3 regions of the Neorhizobium descurainiae genome follow, and region 3 is predicted to be linked to each of the others. Evidence: predicted binding sites of a transcription regulator. Region 3 holds the regulator's gene; each other region holds the start of a gene.
What was found. The regulator PhoB, encoded in region 3, activates phosphate uptake and scavenging genes when phosphate is short. The targets are predictions, from matches to a motif close to TGTCATNNANCTGTCAT.
Positions count from the first base shown of each region.

Region 1: the regulator PhoB is predicted to act here: its motif matches at 3,285-3,301, upstream of ACMGE0_RS06165 (DUF1045 domain-containing protein).
Region 2: the regulator PhoB is predicted to act here: its motif matches at 2,423-2,439, upstream of ACMGE0_RS03955 (BtaA family protein).

Region 1 is NZ_JBLFFK010000002.1:521,530-526,850, forward strand. It holds gene puuE (allantoinase PuuE) at 1-333, opposite strand, end outside; gene ACMGE0_RS06150 (AzlD family protein) at 404-706, opposite strand; gene ACMGE0_RS06155 (AzlC family ABC transporter permease) at 703-1,371, opposite strand; gene ACMGE0_RS06160 (AraC family transcriptional regulator) at 1,525-2,382, opposite strand; gene ACMGE0_RS06165 (DUF1045 domain-containing protein) at 2,492-3,199, opposite strand; gene ACMGE0_RS06170 (NAD(P)/FAD-dependent oxidoreductase) at 3,322-4,509, opposite strand; gene mnmC2 (tRNA (5-methylaminomethyl-2-thiouridine)(34)-methyltransferase MnmC2) at 4,508-5,251, shown strand; gene ACMGE0_RS06180 (response regulator) at 5,321-5,321, opposite strand, start outside.
Region 2 is NZ_JBLFFK010000002.1:57,313-62,633, reverse strand. It holds gene ACMGE0_RS03965 (glycoside hydrolase family 25 protein) at 1-317, opposite strand, end outside; gene ACMGE0_RS03960 (class I SAM-dependent methyltransferase) at 460-1,128, opposite strand; gene ACMGE0_RS03955 (BtaA family protein) at 1,128-2,375, opposite strand; gene ACMGE0_RS03950 (serine hydrolase domain-containing protein) at 2,542-3,891, shown strand; gene ACMGE0_RS03945 (transglycosylase SLT domain-containing protein) at 3,907-5,061, opposite strand; gene ACMGE0_RS03940 (LysE family translocator) at 5,176-5,321, opposite strand, start outside.
Region 3 is NZ_JBLFFK010000018.1:113,962-119,282, forward strand. It holds gene ACMGE0_RS25125 (aspartate aminotransferase family protein) at 1-273, opposite strand, end outside; gene ACMGE0_RS25130 (GcrA family cell cycle regulator) at 682-1,215, shown strand; gene ACMGE0_RS25135 (PACE efflux transporter) at 1,402-1,836, shown strand; gene phoB (phosphate regulon transcriptional regulator PhoB) at 1,856-2,539, opposite strand; gene phoU (phosphate signaling complex protein PhoU) at 2,566-3,279, opposite strand; gene pstB (phosphate ABC transporter ATP-binding protein PstB) at 3,323-4,138, opposite strand; gene pstA (phosphate ABC transporter permease PstA) at 4,153-5,321, opposite strand, start outside.

The sequences.
Region 1 (5,321 bases), on a different contig from region 3:
CGGGTTGCGGGCCATGGCAAGCGTCACGCCATAGACGGTCGCCTGGACTTTCAGCTCGGTGAACAGGCGCCACAACCGCCAGAAGCCGGCGCGCGAGCCGTATTCGTAGATCGACTCCATATTGAGGTTGCGCTGGCCCTGCCAGGGCGCGGCCCCGACGATTTCCGACAGCAGGCATTCCGAGGCCGGATCGCCGTCGAGAATGCAGCTCTCGCCACCTTCCTCGTAGTTGATCACGAACTGGACGGCGACATGGGCGCCGCCCGGCCATTTGGGATCGGGGGTAGAACGGCCGTAGCCGATCAGGTCGCGCGGATAATCTTGTCCCTGCATCATTTCACCTCGAACATTCGCAGCGACGGTAGCGCACCCTTTCCGCGAATGTCGAGATAGAAACGTGGACTTACATGCCGAGCGCACGGAGGAAGGCCACGCAGGCGACGCCGAGTGCCACGGAAACGAGCATCGGCAGGCGAAGTGCCGCAAAAGCAGTCATCGCGCAGGCGATTGTTTCGGCAATGCCGGCGGCAAAGGCGGTCGGCGCGACGACGGCCATCAGGACGGCGGGCGGGATCGATTCGATCGCCTTGCGGCGGCTGCCTTCGAGCGAGACGTAGCGGATGAGGAAGAGGCCGCCGACGCGGGTCAGCATCGTGGCGGCCGCCATGGCGAGGATGGCGAGAAGGGTCGCGAAATCGACGCTCATGACGCCGCCTCGACGCTGTGGCGACCGCCGGTGGCGACGGCGGCGAGAAGGCCGGCGACGGCGCCCGCCGCGATGTACCAGACGCCCGGCACGAAATGCTGCGTGAGGACGGCGGCCGCGCCGCTGGCGATGAGCACGGCGCCGGTTTCCGGTCCCTTCCAGAAGCCCATGACCAGCACGATGAAGACAGCCGGAAAGGCGAAGTCGAGCCCGAGCACGACAGGATCGCCGAGAAAGGCGCCGAGGGCGGCGCCCGCGATACCCGACAGAGTCCAGGCGAGATAAAAGGGGACGACCAGACCGGAGAACCAGGCAGGGGTCAATTTCGCCACCTTTGCGCGGAACTCGGCCATCGCCCAGATCTCGTCGGCGAGGAAGAGCATGGAAAGGTAGCGCGAGCCCGGACCGAAGGCCTGCATCCTCGTGCCGAGCGACGCGCTCATCAGCACGTGGCGGATGTTGACGAGCAGCGCGGCGAAACCGACGCCCGCCCAGGATGCCGGATGCGTCCAGATGTCCATCGCCACGAATTGCGAGCCGCCTGCAAAGACCAGCGCGCTCATCAGGCCCGCTTCGGCCGGCGTGAGGCCCTTGGTGGCCGCCACCGCGCCGAACACGAGGCCGATCGGGATCACAGCGGCGATTAGCGGCGCGATCGCCCGCATGCCGTCGAGGAATTCCCGAAATCTTGCATTGTCATTCACGTCGAAAACCTCCGTTGGGAGCGGAGGTGATAAAGCGTCGGCAAGGGGCCGTCTTGAACGAAAGTGATGCATGCAGCCACGCGCAAGACGACCGTCACCGACCGGAGACAGCCATTATCGCGCCCGGTACTGCCCTGGCGTCAGGCCCGTGCGCGCCTTGAAATGGCGGGTGAAATGCGCCTGGTCGGCAAAGCCGCATTCAAGCGCGATCTCCGCCGGCAGGCCGCCTTCGCGCAGCCGCTTGCGCGCCATCCTGATGCGGATGTCGGTCAGGAAGGAATGCGGCGTGATGTGGAATTCCTTGCGGAAGGCGCGGATGAGATGGGCGCGGCTGAGCCCCGCGACGGCGGCGAGTTCTTCCAGTCCGACATCGGTGGCATAGTGCTCGATCAGATAGTCGCGCGCCCGGCGGACCGCGGACCGCTCCGCCGAGTCGGTGGGGATGATGATCGAGCTGCCGTGCCGGCGGAACATGGCGTCCAGCACCAGGAACATGGCTTGGCTCGTCTCCAGCGCGCCGGACCCCTCCTCCAGCGTGCGATGCGCCTCGTGAAAGGCGCCGGCGAGTTTCCGGTCATGGAGGATCTGCCTGCCGAAGGCCGGCGTGCCGTGGAACGGCTTGCCCGTGACGTCTTCGAGAATCTCGCGGAGGAGCGACAGGTCCGGATAGATCATCCGGTAACGGTAGCCGCCGCCCGAGGGTGCGCCGTCATGGGTTTCGCCGGGATTGATGAGGTAGAGATCGCCCGGCCCGGAAGCCTCGCGCGCGCCGCGGATCGTCGCCACCTGACTGCCGCTTTCGATCGCGCCGATGCTGAACGTGTCATGCGCGTGCGGGGCGAATTCGTGGGTCAGGAAGGTGGCCGTCAGGCACTCCATGCCGCCGAAACGGCTGTCGCGCCAGAAGCGCGTGGTTTCCGCCTGCGCCAGCGGCATGTGATCGGCAGCCTGTTCCTGGGAGATGTTCTGCATCTCGCCGGTATAGCATTTTCGTGCGCTGCCTTCTTGAACAAAAGTGATCGCCAGCTTTTACGCATGCCGTCGCCCCGAAACCCACTTTCGGGCGGCATGCGTTGGAAGTTCACGCGATCTTCCGCGCGGCCACCCGGCCCATGGGATGCAGGGAATGCACCTGGAAGGGCGCGCCGGGCTCCTGTTCCACGAAAAGCGCCAGATTGGCGACATCCACCGGCTTCCTGAGATAGGGATCGAAATATTCCCTGAGCGCCAGTTCGAAACGCGGCATCTCGACGGCGGAGAGCGGCCCCGTCAGCGTCATGTGGAAGCGGAATTCGTCCATCACGTAAGGATTGCCCCAGCGGTGGAGATTGGCGAATTGCGGCGCGGAGAGATCGCCGGGATCGCTCCGCTCCAGCTCGGCTTCCGTGAGCGGCGCACGGAAGGCATCGAATTCCTGCACCACGGAAGCGGCGAGGAAACGCATCGCCTCGCAGGGAATGACGGTCGCAAGGCCGAAGAAATTGCCGAGCCGCACGACTTCCAGCTTCGGCAGTTCGAACGGATCGTGGGCGCCGGCAAACCGCATCAGATGCCGCAGCAGCATGGGTTCGGTGACGTCGGGCGCGAGACGGAACGGCGCCTTCAGCGTCGCATGGAAACCGTTGCGGCGCGGCAGCGCGGTATTGAAAGCGATGTCGTGAATGCCGATGCCGCGGATCGCGGGAGGCTCCATGGCTTCGCCGGAAAAGGCGTTGCGGCCGAGCCATTGGGCCGCCGCAAGCGTCAGCGGGTCATGAGCCGGGGGCGTGAAATGAATGGCATAGCGCATGCGTCACCTTCTCGTGCTTCCCTTCCCGGCCCTGATGTTTTACGCATTGCTCAACAATCCCTGCGCAGGGGGTTAAGTGATTTGCGTGACAGATTGACGACGGAGGGTTGAGCAATTCGCGCTTAACGCGAAGCGACGGACAGGTGATTTTCCAGCGTGAATGACGCCGGAAGCCGCATTTCATCGGATTTTACGGCGGCAAGCGCCGCGTCCGCCAGTCTGTGGGCGAGCCCAAAGCTGACTTTGAAACCACCCGTGAGGGCAATCACTTGCGGGTGATCGGGATGCGGTCCGACCATCGGGTCGCGGTCGATCGCCTTGGGACGCAGGCCCGCCCAGCGTTCGACGACCGGCGCATTCCTCAACGCCGGCACGAGCGCCCCGGCACGGGCGATGAGATCCTCGAGCCGGAAGTCGGTCGAAAAGGCATCCTCGAAAGCATCCTCGCTGGTGCTGCCGACTGCGACGTGGCCGCCCTCATGGGCGACGACGTAAAGCCCGTTCAGGAAGATCACCGGCAGCGAGGGATCGGTATCGGCCCTGAGCAGCGCCGCCTGCCCCTTCACCGGCTGGCCGATCGGACGCGGCAGGGACGGCGAGATGGCTTCCAGCAGCGGAAAGGAACGATGACCTGCCGCGACGATCGCATGGCCGAAGGCGATGCTTTCCCCGCTCCGGAAAACGATCCTGTTGCTCGCAGGCTCGATCCGCTCCGCTTCGAGGCCTTCGATGATCCGGACATGCCTGGACGAACGCAGGAAGGCGGCGAGCGCCGAGACGAGGCTCCGGGGCGAAACCCGAGCGGCAAAGGTGTCGTGTACGAGGCCGGCACCGGCAAAAGAGGCATCGGGCCAGCCGCCTTGCGGCGGGCGGTCGACGACATGCCAGTGGAAACGGCGGCCGCCCTGCCGCCAATGGGTTTCGGCGTCGGCCGAATGGCGAAGCGCGATCGTTCGCAAATGCGGCTTCGGCAGCGGGATCAGCCGGCCGGAGCGGCGGTAGCCGCAGGCGATGCCGGTCGCCGCCTCGATGTCGGCGATCTCGTCTTCCAATGACAGAAGGGCTTCGAACTGGAACTGCTTCTTGTCGTTCCACTTGTCCGGCATGTGCGGCATCAGCGCGCCGAGCAGGCCGCCGCTCGCCCCCTGCCCCAACGGGCCTGAATCGACGAGCACCGTCCCGATGCCGAGGCGCTCCGCCTTGACCGCCGCCCAGAGGCCCATGATGCCGCCGCCGAGGATGACGAGATCGGCCCGCGCGGGAGAACCCGATTGACCCCCGGGGCGGGCAGGATTATCCGCATGTCCCATGAGCGACCGTGATCCCGACATTCTTGCAACCGCCGGCCAGATGCCGGACCGCCAGCCTCTCGACTGGCACGACGGCGATATGCCCTATTCGCAAAAGTTTGGCGATCACTTTTATTGCCGGACCGACGGACGGCTGGAGTGCGGCCATGTCTTTCTGGCCGGCAACGGCCTGCCTGAACGGTGGTCACCGGCCGGAGACCCGAAAGAACGCGGCTTCCGGATCGGCGAACTCGGCTTCGGCACCGGACTGAACTTCTGCGAGACCTGGCGGCAATGGAAACTCCGCCGCAAGCCTGGCGCGCGGCTGCATTTCATGTCTTTCGAACTCTACCCGATGAGACGCGACGAAATCGGCCGGGCGCTCTCCCGCTGGCCGGAGATCGATGCGGAACGCAAGGCGCTGACGGCGGCATGGCCGGACGATCCTGCCGGCAGGATCGACCTCGATATGGACGATCAGACGCGGCTGACAGTCGTGTGCGGCCCGGCGCTGGAGGGCGTCGCGAACGCGGACCCCGGTTTCGACGCCTGGTTCCTCGACGGTTTCGCGCCGTCGCGCAATCCGGACATGTGGTCGCCCGAGCTGATGCAGGCGATTTACGAGACAACCGTGCCGGGCGGCACGTTCGCCACCTATGCCGCCGCCGGCTTCGTGCGCCGCAACCTTCAGGCCGCGGGCTTCACGGTCGAGCGCCGCCCCGGCTTCGCGGGAAAACGCGAGATGTTGTGCGGGGAGAAATGATCTTCCCGCCGGCGGAGCCTTCCTTCGGCTCCGGAATTCTCCGCCGCGATCTGGACGAGGCGGAAGGGCC
Region 2 (5,321 bases), on a different contig from region 3:
GCGGCTGCAGCATTGCGCCAGTGTTTTTCGAAGGCCGGGTCGATGCGATCCTTGCCTTCGGTTCCTTTGATGAAGACGAAGGCGATGCCGGACTTCTTCACGGTTGCCCAATCGATGCCGTCGCCGTTCCATTTGGAAAGATCGATGCCGTGGACCTCATGGCGGCCCGGGTGGTTCCTGCCGAAATCCTGCGGATCGGTGTCCTTGAACCGTATCCTCTTGACCGACGACGTTTCCATCAGGTCGTAATCGGTGGACGACGTGCAGCCCGTGGCGAGGATGGCGGTCGCAAGGAGGGCTAGGAGGAGCCGAGGCATGGATGTCCCGTGTTGATGCCGATGCAGGAGGCCTCTTGCCCGCGGACGCTAAACAGCGGAGGCGTGAACTCCATGTTCACCATAACGTCGTAAAAAATCGGTTAGGGCAAGAGGGTTCATGCTTGGGAGAGGGCCTGTCGGCTCAACCGCGCCGGCGGATCACCGCATGCCAGGCATAACCGCGGCCGATCTCCTCGAAGATCATGTCGGCGTCGGCCGCGGCGAGCTTGCCTTCCAGCACTTCGTGCAGATCGGCCCGGGGTGTGACATGGAAGCGCGTGAGCCAGGCCTTCAGCAGCCGCCCGAACCAGCCGGGCAAACGTTCCTGCTGGCCGAAATCGACGATGTGCAGCGAGCCGTTCGGCGCAAGCGCCGCAAGCGCTGCGTCCACCGCCTTTTCCCAATCGGGAATCATCGACAGCGCATAGGAGATCAGGATGCGGTCGAAACCCTGAACGCCGAAATCCTGAGCCTTGAAATCGGTGGCGTCGGCCACCTGGAATTCGGGCATGACCGGCTTGGCGCGGAAATTCGCCCGGGCGCTTTCCAGCATTTCGGCGGAGATGTCGAGACCGAAGAGCTTGGCCGCCGGGTAGTGCCGGTGGGCGAGAAGGAGATTGCGGCCCGTGCCACAACCGACTTCGAGCAGCGTCGCGCCGGGCGGCGCATGCAGTCCGGCGATCGCCCGGTCGCGGCCGAAGAGGTAATATTTGCGGGTGATATCGTAGATATGGCGCTGGTACCGGTACATCCGGTCCATGCGTTCGGCATGACCGCCGGGGAGGGAAGCGCCCGCCATATCCGCCGCCATCAGGCTTTTCTCACATAGATGTGGAAGCCGCCGTAGATCGCCGAGCGATCCCGAAGGTTGAGCTCGTTGGAGCGCTCTTCCAGATAGGTCCACTGGTCGAGCAGGGCCGGCGAAAGGCGGCCGTCGAGCACGCTCTTTTCGGCGGCGGTGCGGAAGATCACGCGCGCGCCGGGCGCAGCCGTCCGGGTGATCTCCGACCAGAGATCGTTGAGCTGCTGATCCGTCATCCAGTCCTGCGCGTCGAGCAGCACATAGCGGTCCACGACCGCGGCGGGTTTCTGCGCCAGAAGCTCGGTGAAGCTTGCGTGATGGACCGTGACGCGTTCGGCATTGTCGCGGATGGCGCGGTAGTTCTCCGCCTTCAGATAGGTCGGCAGCGTGCCTTCCTCGGGCTTCGGGTAGCGGCGCACGAAAGCCTGCCACGCGAAATAGTTGTCGCGCAGCGGGAAATGGCAGGCGAGCTTTTCCAGACGCTGGCGCAGCACCGGCGCGATCGAACCGTCGGCGGCGAGGCTCGCCAGCTCGTCATATTGCTGCGGCGGGATGCCGAGGCCGAAGAGCGAGCTCTTGCGGCTGGTGACCCAGCGGATCAGCGGCTTGTCGAAAAGAGGTGCCACGCGGTCGTCGAAGAACTGGCGCTGTTCGCGGAGCGAACGGGCTTTCGCCATCTCGGTGAGATCGATGCCGTGCAGCCGGGCGATCAGATGTCCGGCACCGATGAAGCGGCCGAGCAGGCCGGTCTTGTAGATATTGCGGTCGAAGACTTCGATCCGGCGGCGGCCGGAGAGCGACCGCCTTTCCCAATAGGCGCGGGTCGCGGCATCGAGGTTCGGCGCGATGAACGTGTCGTAGCTCTTGCTGTTCGACCCTATCCCGTCCATTCCGAAATGCCGGACGACATCGCTGTGAGCTGGCAGATGGCAGAAGGCGGCGAGCTTGAGGCGGTTCAGCGCCACGTGATGCGGGTTAAGGTCGACGACGTCGATTTTCTTCGGCGAGCGGGAGAGGTAAGCCAGCATGTTGCAGCCGCCGGAAGCGATCGTCACGATCGTGTGGCCTTCTGTAAGCTCCATCGCCGCCATATCGACATCCGGGTCCTCCCAGATCTGCGGGTAGACGAGGCCGGAGAACAGGAGCCCGAAAAGCCTTTCCGAAAAACCCTGTCGCGAGAGTGCTTTATGCTGCAGAAGCGCATCCTTCAGCTTCTGGTTTTTCCGAAAACCGGCTTCCTGTGCAATATCCGCCATGATCGAATCCCGCCTGTCCAGAGTTTCAGGGCGTGTAAACCTCTCGTGCAACAGATTGATGACGCAGCCTGTGGCCGGTCGGGGGATTGGGCCGCAGATCACCGAAGCCCCCCTTCCGCAGAAGAGAGAATCCTGATTGCATGCGGCCGCGAAACGGGAGACGGGCATGCGGCTGTTGATGCGGATTGTGAAGATCGTTTTCGGCGTCATCGCCGTGGGCGTGATCGGGCTCGCTGTCTGGCTCTTCACATCACCCCCGGAATTGCTCCGGGTCGGCAGCGGTTATGCCGCCAAAATCGTCTGCTCCAACGTCTTTCTCGCAGGACGCGACAGCGAGGAGGTCCTGGCGGTCGACGTCCAGGCGCCGGGCCATCCGCTTCTGCGTCTGATGAATGTCTCCGTGAACCAGGCGGAAAAGCGGGTTCGTGCGGCGCTGCTCGGCTTCATCGCCGGCAATGACGCGGTCTACCGTGAGGGCCTGGGCTGCTCCGTGACGCCGGACGGCAGCGCGCCGGCTCCGTTGAACGTGGCGCGTTCCGCTCCGGTCGCGATCGATGAAACCGTCCTCTGGCCGGAGGGCGGAAAAATCGAATCCGATCCAAACGTTGCAGCTCTTCTTTCAGACGCTGCTCTCACCGGTCCGGGCATGCGGGCAGTCGTCGTCGTCAAGGGAGGGCGAATCGTCGGGGAAACCTACGGGCCGGGCTTTTCGAAGGATACGCCGCTTCTCGGCTGGTCGATGACCAAGACGGTGACGGCGACGATCATCGGCACGCTGATCCGTGACGGAAAGCTTTCGCTCGAAGACAAAGGCCTGTTCCCGCAATGGCGGAACGACCAGCGCAACGACATCCGGCTTGCCGACCTGCTTGCGATGGAAAGCGGACTTGCCTTCAACGAGAATTACGGCACGGTCGCGGATGTGACCCGCATGCTCTATCTCGAACCGGACATGGCGAATTTCGCCGCGGACCTGCCCCTCGAAGCCGATCCCGGTACGCGCTTCAACTATTCCTCCGGCGTGGGCGTGATGCTGTCGAAGGTCTGGATGGACAGGATCGGCGACAGGGCGGCGGCGCTCGCCTATCCCGGCAAGGCGCTGTTCGGCCCGCTCGGCATGGCGAGCGCGGTGATGGAAACGGACGAGGCCGGCACGTTTGTCGGCAGTTCCTACATGTATGCCACGGCGCGCGACTGGGCGCGGCTGGGGCTGTTCCTGGCGCATGACGGCGTGTGGAACGGCAACCGCATCCTTCCGGAAGGCTTCGTCGCCCGGATGCAGGAACCGAACCGGACGTCGAACGGGCGTTATTCGAAGATGCAGACCTGGCTGCCGGTCCGCAGCGGCGATATTCCCGCCGATGCGTTTTTCCTCGACGGACACGACGGCCAGAACGTCATCGTCGTCCCGTCGCTGGACCTCGTCGTGGTTCGGCTCGGATTGACGCCGGGCTGGGAGCGCTACAGCCCCCTGCAGCTTGTCGAAGAGGTCGCCAAAACCATCACGGCTCCCTGAAGCGCCGTCCGATACTTACTTTTCAAGAACGTGCAGCATGTCCTTGCGCTTGGCGTCGTAATAATAACCGCGCGCATAGAGCTTGATGGCGTTGTCGTTCTTGTTGTCGGCGACGAGCCAGGCGCCGCGCAGGTATTTGATCGCGTATTTGAGATTGGTTTCGGCGTCGAGCAGACCCTTCGGCGGGCCTTCGTAGCCCATCGACTTGGCGGTCGCATACTTGATCTGCATGAGGCCCCAATAGCCGTCCTTGTGATAGGCCTTGGGATCGTAGCGGCTTTCGCGGTGCACGACGCGATGGACGAGCGATTCCGGCACCCCGTACATACCCGCATAGCGGTGGATCAGCTTTTTCAATTCCGGCGGCGCATCGGCCGCGGTGGCCGGCAGCGGATCGCCAGGCGCCGGCGGGAAGTCCATGCGGCTGTCGATCGCTGAAACGGCGGCGACCGCTTTCGGCTGGGCGGCATAGGCGAGAGTGGACGTATCCGGCCGCGGCGTCGGCACGACGGACTGCAGCGCCACCATGTCCGGCGTCAATTCCGGCTCGTCGAGCGCGATCGCCTGGGCGGCTGCCGGCTGGATCCTGCCTTCCGCAACGGCAGGCGCGATCACCGCAGGGGTGAGACGGCCACCCTTGGAGGCCGCAAGAATGGTGGATGTCGCCGGGGCGGGCGAGGGCGCAGCCGGGATGGATGCTGCCGCCGTAGCCGCCGTGGGGGCCGCAGGCGCGGGTGGAAATGCAGCCGAAGTCGATGCGGCGGCGAAGGCGACGAGCGGCGCCATTGTCGGGGTCGCCATTGCGGCAGTCTGGATCGAAGCGGCTTCCGCGGCGGGCGGAACGGGGACCGGAAGCCGTGCGGTTTTGGCAAGCGCGACCGTCGGCTGCGTGCCGGGAGCTCCGAGGGGCTGAGCTGTCGCGAGTTGGGCTGTGGCGGGTGTCGGCTGAGCGCCCTGGGGCTGCTGGTTGCCGGAAAGATTGGAATTGTACTGGATGATCAGCTGCCCATCGGCAGAGGCTGTCTGGGTGGGCGCCGCTTGCCCCGCCGGAGCCGCCGTCTGGGTCGCCGCAAGCTTCTGCTCGGGATCGACACTTGAACATCCGACGAGAGCCGAAGAAACGGCACAGGCTACCGCGGTCCCGCGGCCGAGGAATCGGATTATCGCCATTGGGTCGCTTTCATGAAAAAATGGTTACCCCAGTCCGCCCAAACGCCACCGAAAGAGAATTTTCATTAACCCATCGGGCAACGTCCGGCAAGACGGCGCCAACCTGCCGAAAGTTCAGGCGGCGATCCGGCGATAGCCGGCCGTGACTGCGCGCCGCGAGATGAATCGTGTTTGAGGCTTGCGCGAGGCTGGGTTGAGGGCGGCGGCGCGCCGCTTGCGGCCGAGCACGCGACGGGGGAAGAAGACGTGAATTCCGGCTG
Region 3 (5,321 bases):
CACCTTGTCCGCGAAGGATTTCTCGGCGAGGCGGCGCGACAGCGTCTCCTGGCCCGGCACCTCATAAAGATTGGAGGTGTGCCAGACCTTCTCGGCCTGCGCCTTCAGCGCTTCGACGAGATGGGGATGGGCATGACCAAGCGAGTTGACCGCGACGCCCGATCCGAAATCGAGATATCGCTCGCCGCTTTCCGTCACGAGCCATACGCCCTCGCCGCGCTCGAAGCGCAACGGGGCCCGGGCAAAGGTGTCGAAAAGCGCGGCTTCAGCCATGGCGACATCACTCCTCTAGGCAATCCGAAAGACCGGCCAAACCGGCCGGAAAAATCAAAAATGCCGCCCAGTGGGGCGGCGGGGGCACTATCGGGGTTTAGGGCCCGAATGTCAACAAAGCCCGGCACCTTAGCCGGCTTTGCCGAAGAAACAGGCAGGCACCTGCATATGTGACAAAAATGACTCTCCCCAACAGCAAGTTGGGGAAAACCAAGAAATCGATTCCTGCAGATTCTCCCGACTCTTGCCACGGAGTCAGCCTCACACTAGGTTAATCGTCAATTACTAGACTGCATGCGGCGGAACTAGTCACCTCAAGCATAGATGTAGTGGGTGTTGCGGAATGATGTCTGCAGCAAAGGTGGAAGGATTCTGCATGCCTGCAACGTTCAAAGGCGGAGAACGGGCATGAACTGGACAGACGAGCGCGTCGAAAAACTCAAAAGATTGTGGTCGGAAGGCTTGAGCGCCAGCCAGATCGCCGCACAACTCGGAGGCGTGAGCCGCAATGCCGTGATCGGCAAGGTGCACCGCCTCAGCCTGCCGGGCCGGGCAAAGGCCGGCGGCACCATGGCCACGGGCCGTTCGGCGGCCAAGCGGACCACGTCGGCGCCCCGGGCTCCGAACTATGCGTCGCGTGTCGCCACCCGGACCGTCGCCCGCGCAGTCGGCGCGACCCTTCTCAAGGAAGAGATCGAAGTCGAGGCTTTCGAGGAGATGGAATATCGTCCGGCCGCCAATGTGGTGGTGCCTATCTCCCGTCGCCTCGCCCTGACCGAGCTCACCGAGCGCACCTGCAAGTGGCCCGTCGGCGACCCGCTCAAGGAAGATTTTCACTTCTGCGGCTGCGACTCCCCGGACAACTCGCCCTATTGCGGCTACCACACGCGGCTTGCCTACCAGCCGGTGCACGAGCGCCGCAGGGCCGCCGCCCGGGCCTGAGAAGAGCACGGCAGGACGATGCATTGAAAGCGGGCCCCGGCCCGCTTTTTTCCTGCGTATGGCAGCTATGCCGCGCCGAGGCTTGCCGAACGGCGCGAAAACACCTATCTCATTGCGGCGAGGACGACCTCCCCCATACCGGGCACAATGTCGGGACGACCCGAGGCTTTATTCTTGGGTTAAGAAATGCGCTCGACACGTGATCGTATCCGCCACGCCATCAGCTTCGAAGTCATCGCGCTTCTCATCGTCACGCCGCTCGGGGCGCTTGCCTTCGGCAAGCCGGTTTCCGACATCGGCGTCATCGCGATCGGCGGCGCGACGATCGCGACCGGCTGGAATTATCTCTACAACCTCGGCTTCGACCATCTGATGCGGCGGCTGACCGGTGGCACGCAGAAGACGCCGGCAATACGCGTGGGCCATGCCGTCCTTTTCGAGGTGGGCCTGCTCATCGTGCTTCTGCCGTTCGTCGCCTGGTATCTCGGCATCAGCCTGTGGGAAGCGCTGATCATGGACGTGGCTTTTGCCGTCTTCTACGTCTTCTATGCCTTCATCTTCAACTGGGGCTATGACCGGCTGTTTCCGCTGCCGGAATGGCAGGAGGCGGAGGCGCGCTGACGCGCGCCTCTTTCGGCAGTCAGGATTCCATCGAATAACCGGCCCCACGGACGGTGCGGATGACGTCCTGCATGTTGGAGAAGTTCAGCGCCTTGCGCAGGCGTCCCACATGCACGTCGACGGTGCGCTCGTCGACATAGATGTCGTGGCCCCAGACGCCATCCAAAAGCTGCGAACGGGAGAAGACCCGGCCGGGCGACGCCATCAGGAACTCCAGCAGGCGGAATTCCGTCGGGCCGAGGCGGACTTCACGGCTCTTGCGATGCACGCGATGGGTCTCGCGGTCGAGCTCGATGTCGCCGCAGCGCAGAACGCTGGAGAGCACTTCCGGGCGGGCGCGCCGCAGCATGGCTTTGACACGGGCCATCAGTTCCGGCGTCGAGAAGGGCTTGACCACATAGTCGTCCGCCCCCGTGGCCAGGCCACGGACGCGCTCGCTCTCTTCGCCGCGGGCGGTCAGCATGATGATCGGCAGGCGCTCCGTTTCGGGGCGCATGCGCAGACGCCGGCAAAGTTCGATGCCGGAAACGCCGGGCAGCATCCAGTCGAGGATCAGAAGATCCGGCGTGCGCTCCTGAAGCCTTATCTCGGCCTCATCCCCACGCAGGATCGTCTCGACGTCGTAACCTTCAGCTTCGAGATTGTAGCGAAGAAGCACGCTCAGCGCTTCCTCATCCTCCACGACAGCGATTTTTGGCAGCATTCTCACTCTGCTCCGTCAGCATTCCGTCATTCGGTGATCGCGCCGAGGGTGTTCGACGTGTCGTCCTTGGGACGCTCGCCTTCCGGCTGGGCACCCGTCGTCATGTAGTAGATCGTCTCGGCTATGTTGGTAGCATGGTCGCCGATGCGCTCGATGTTCTTGGCGCAGAACAGGAGATGGGTGCAGGTGGTGATGTTGCGCGGATCCTCCATCATGTAGGTGAGGAGCTCGCGGAACAGCGACGTGTACATCGCGTCGATTTCCTCGTCGCGGATGCGGATCGCCTCGGCCTTCTCGGCGGAACGGCTCGCATAGACGTCGAGCACTTCCTTGAGCTGCACGAGCGCGAGATCGGAAAGGTGCTCGATGCCGCGTGCAAGCTTGCGCGGCACGCCGGTGCCCTGAACCGCGATGACCCGCTTGGCGGTGTTCTTGCCGAGATCGCCGACGCGTTCCAGATCGCCGGCGATGCGAAGGGTGCCGACGATCTCGCGAAGGTCGGACGCCATGGGCTGGCGCTTGGCGATCGTGACGATCGCCTTGTCCTGGATCTCGCGCTCGGCGTGGTCCAGGATCACGTCGTCGGAGATGACCTTCTGGGCGAGCGCAGAGTCGGAGTTCACAAGCGCGCGCACGGCATCCGAGCACATCTGCTCGGCCAGGCCGCCCATTTCGGAAATGCGGCGGCTCAGATATTTCAGTTCATCGTCGTAGGCCGACAGGATATGGGTCGATGCCATCTTCTAATCCTCGAAATTGGTGTCAGGCGGCACAGTCGGCTGATCAGCCGAAACGACCCATGATGTAATCCTGGGTACGCTGGTCGTCCGGGTTGGTGAACATCTTGTCCGTGTCGTTCTCCTCGACCAGCTGGCCGAGATGGAACATGGCGGTGCGCTGGGACACGCGGGCGGCCTGCTGCATCGAATGCGTCACGATGACGATCGTGTAGTTGGCGCGCAGTTCGTGGATGAGTTCCTCGACCTTGGCGGTGGCGATCGGATCGAGCGCCGAACAGGGTTCGTCCATCAGGATGACTTCCGGCGACACGGCGACCGCGCGGGCGATGCACAGACGCTGCTGCTGGCCGCCGGAAAGGCCGGTGCCGGATTCCAGCAGCCGGTCCTTCACTTCGGTCCAAAGGCCGGCGCGCTGAAGGCTGGCCTCGACGATCTGGTCCATGTCGGCCTTGTTCCTGGCCAGCCCGTGGATGCGCGGGCCATAGGCGATGTTCTCGTAGATCGATTTCGGGAACGGGTTCGGCTTCTGGAAGACCATGCCGACGCGGGCGCGCAGCTCGACGACGTCGATCTGCGGATCGTAGATATCGTCCGTATCGAGGGTGATCTTGCCGGTGACGCGGCAGTTCTCGATCGTGTCGTTCATGCGGTTGAGGCAGCGCAGGAAGGTCGACTTGCCGCAGCCGGAGGGACCGATAAGAGCCGTCACGGTGTTTTCACGGACGTTGAGGTTCACATCGAAAAGCGCGCGCTTCTCGCCGTAATACACGGACACGTCCTTCCCGATCATCTTATGCGAAACATCACTCATCTTCTGGTCCAGCGCCTTTTCAACTGCTGCTTCTGACATCATGTTCATCGTGTCTACTCCTTCTACCAGCGACGCTCAAAGCGCCGCCGCAAGAGAATTGCGCCAACATTCATTACGATGAGGAACAGGAGCAGGATGATGATCGCTCCCGAGGTACGCTCGACGAACGCGCGCTCGGCTTCGTTCGCCCACATGTAGATCTGCACCGGCAGCGCCGTCGACGGGTCGAGCGGCGTGGTCGGATAGTTGGCCACGAAGGCGACCATGCCGATCAAAAGCAGCGGTGCGGTTTCGCCGAGCGCGTGGGCGAGCCCGATGATGGTGCCGGTCAGGATGCCCGGCATGGCAAGCGGCAGGACGTGATGGAAGATCGTCTGCATCTTGGAGGCGCCGAGACCCAGAGCTGCCGCGCGGATCGACGGCGGCACGGCTTTCAGCGCCGCGCGCGTGGCGATGATGATCGTCGGCAGCGTCATCAGGGTCAGAACCAGGCCGCCCACCAGGGACGCGGAACGCGGCAGGCCTGCAAAGTTGACGAAGACGGCAAGCCCGAGGAGACCGTAGACGATCGAGGGGACCGCCGCGAGGTTGTTGATGTTCACCTCGATCAGGTCGGTGAACCTGTTCTTCGGTGCGAACTCCTCGAGATAGATCGAGGCCGCGACGCCGATCGGCAGCGACAGGACGAGCACGATCAGCATCATATAGAACGAACCGATGAGGGCGACACCGACGCCGGCGGCCTCCGGACGGCTCGATGCGCCGTTGACGAAGATGCCGGTATTGAAGTGCTTCCCCAGCGCGCCGCTTTCGGCAAGCTGGTTCATCCAGCCGACCTGCTGGTCGGAAACCTTGCGGTTCTCCTGGGCAACGGAAAGGTCGATCTGCCCCTTGAAGGCGGAGTCGAGGTCGCCGGAAGCGAGCAGCGAGACCGTCTGCGTCGTGCCGATGATCGCCGGATTGGCGACGACCATGTCGCGAAGCTGGGTGCGGACACCATCCGAGATCATCTGATTGACGGCGCGGAGCTGAACGCGGTCGTCGGCACCGACACCCAGCACCTTGGCGAGCGCATTGCGGGCGATGACCGGATAGTTCGCCGTCATCAGCTTCTGCGGGTTGGTGGCGCGCTCGTTCTGCGGGTCGATGATCTGCTCGGAGAACTCGACCGGCACGGTGATCATCGTCTGCTGGAAGGCGGTGTAACCCTTGGAGACGACCGACCAGAGAA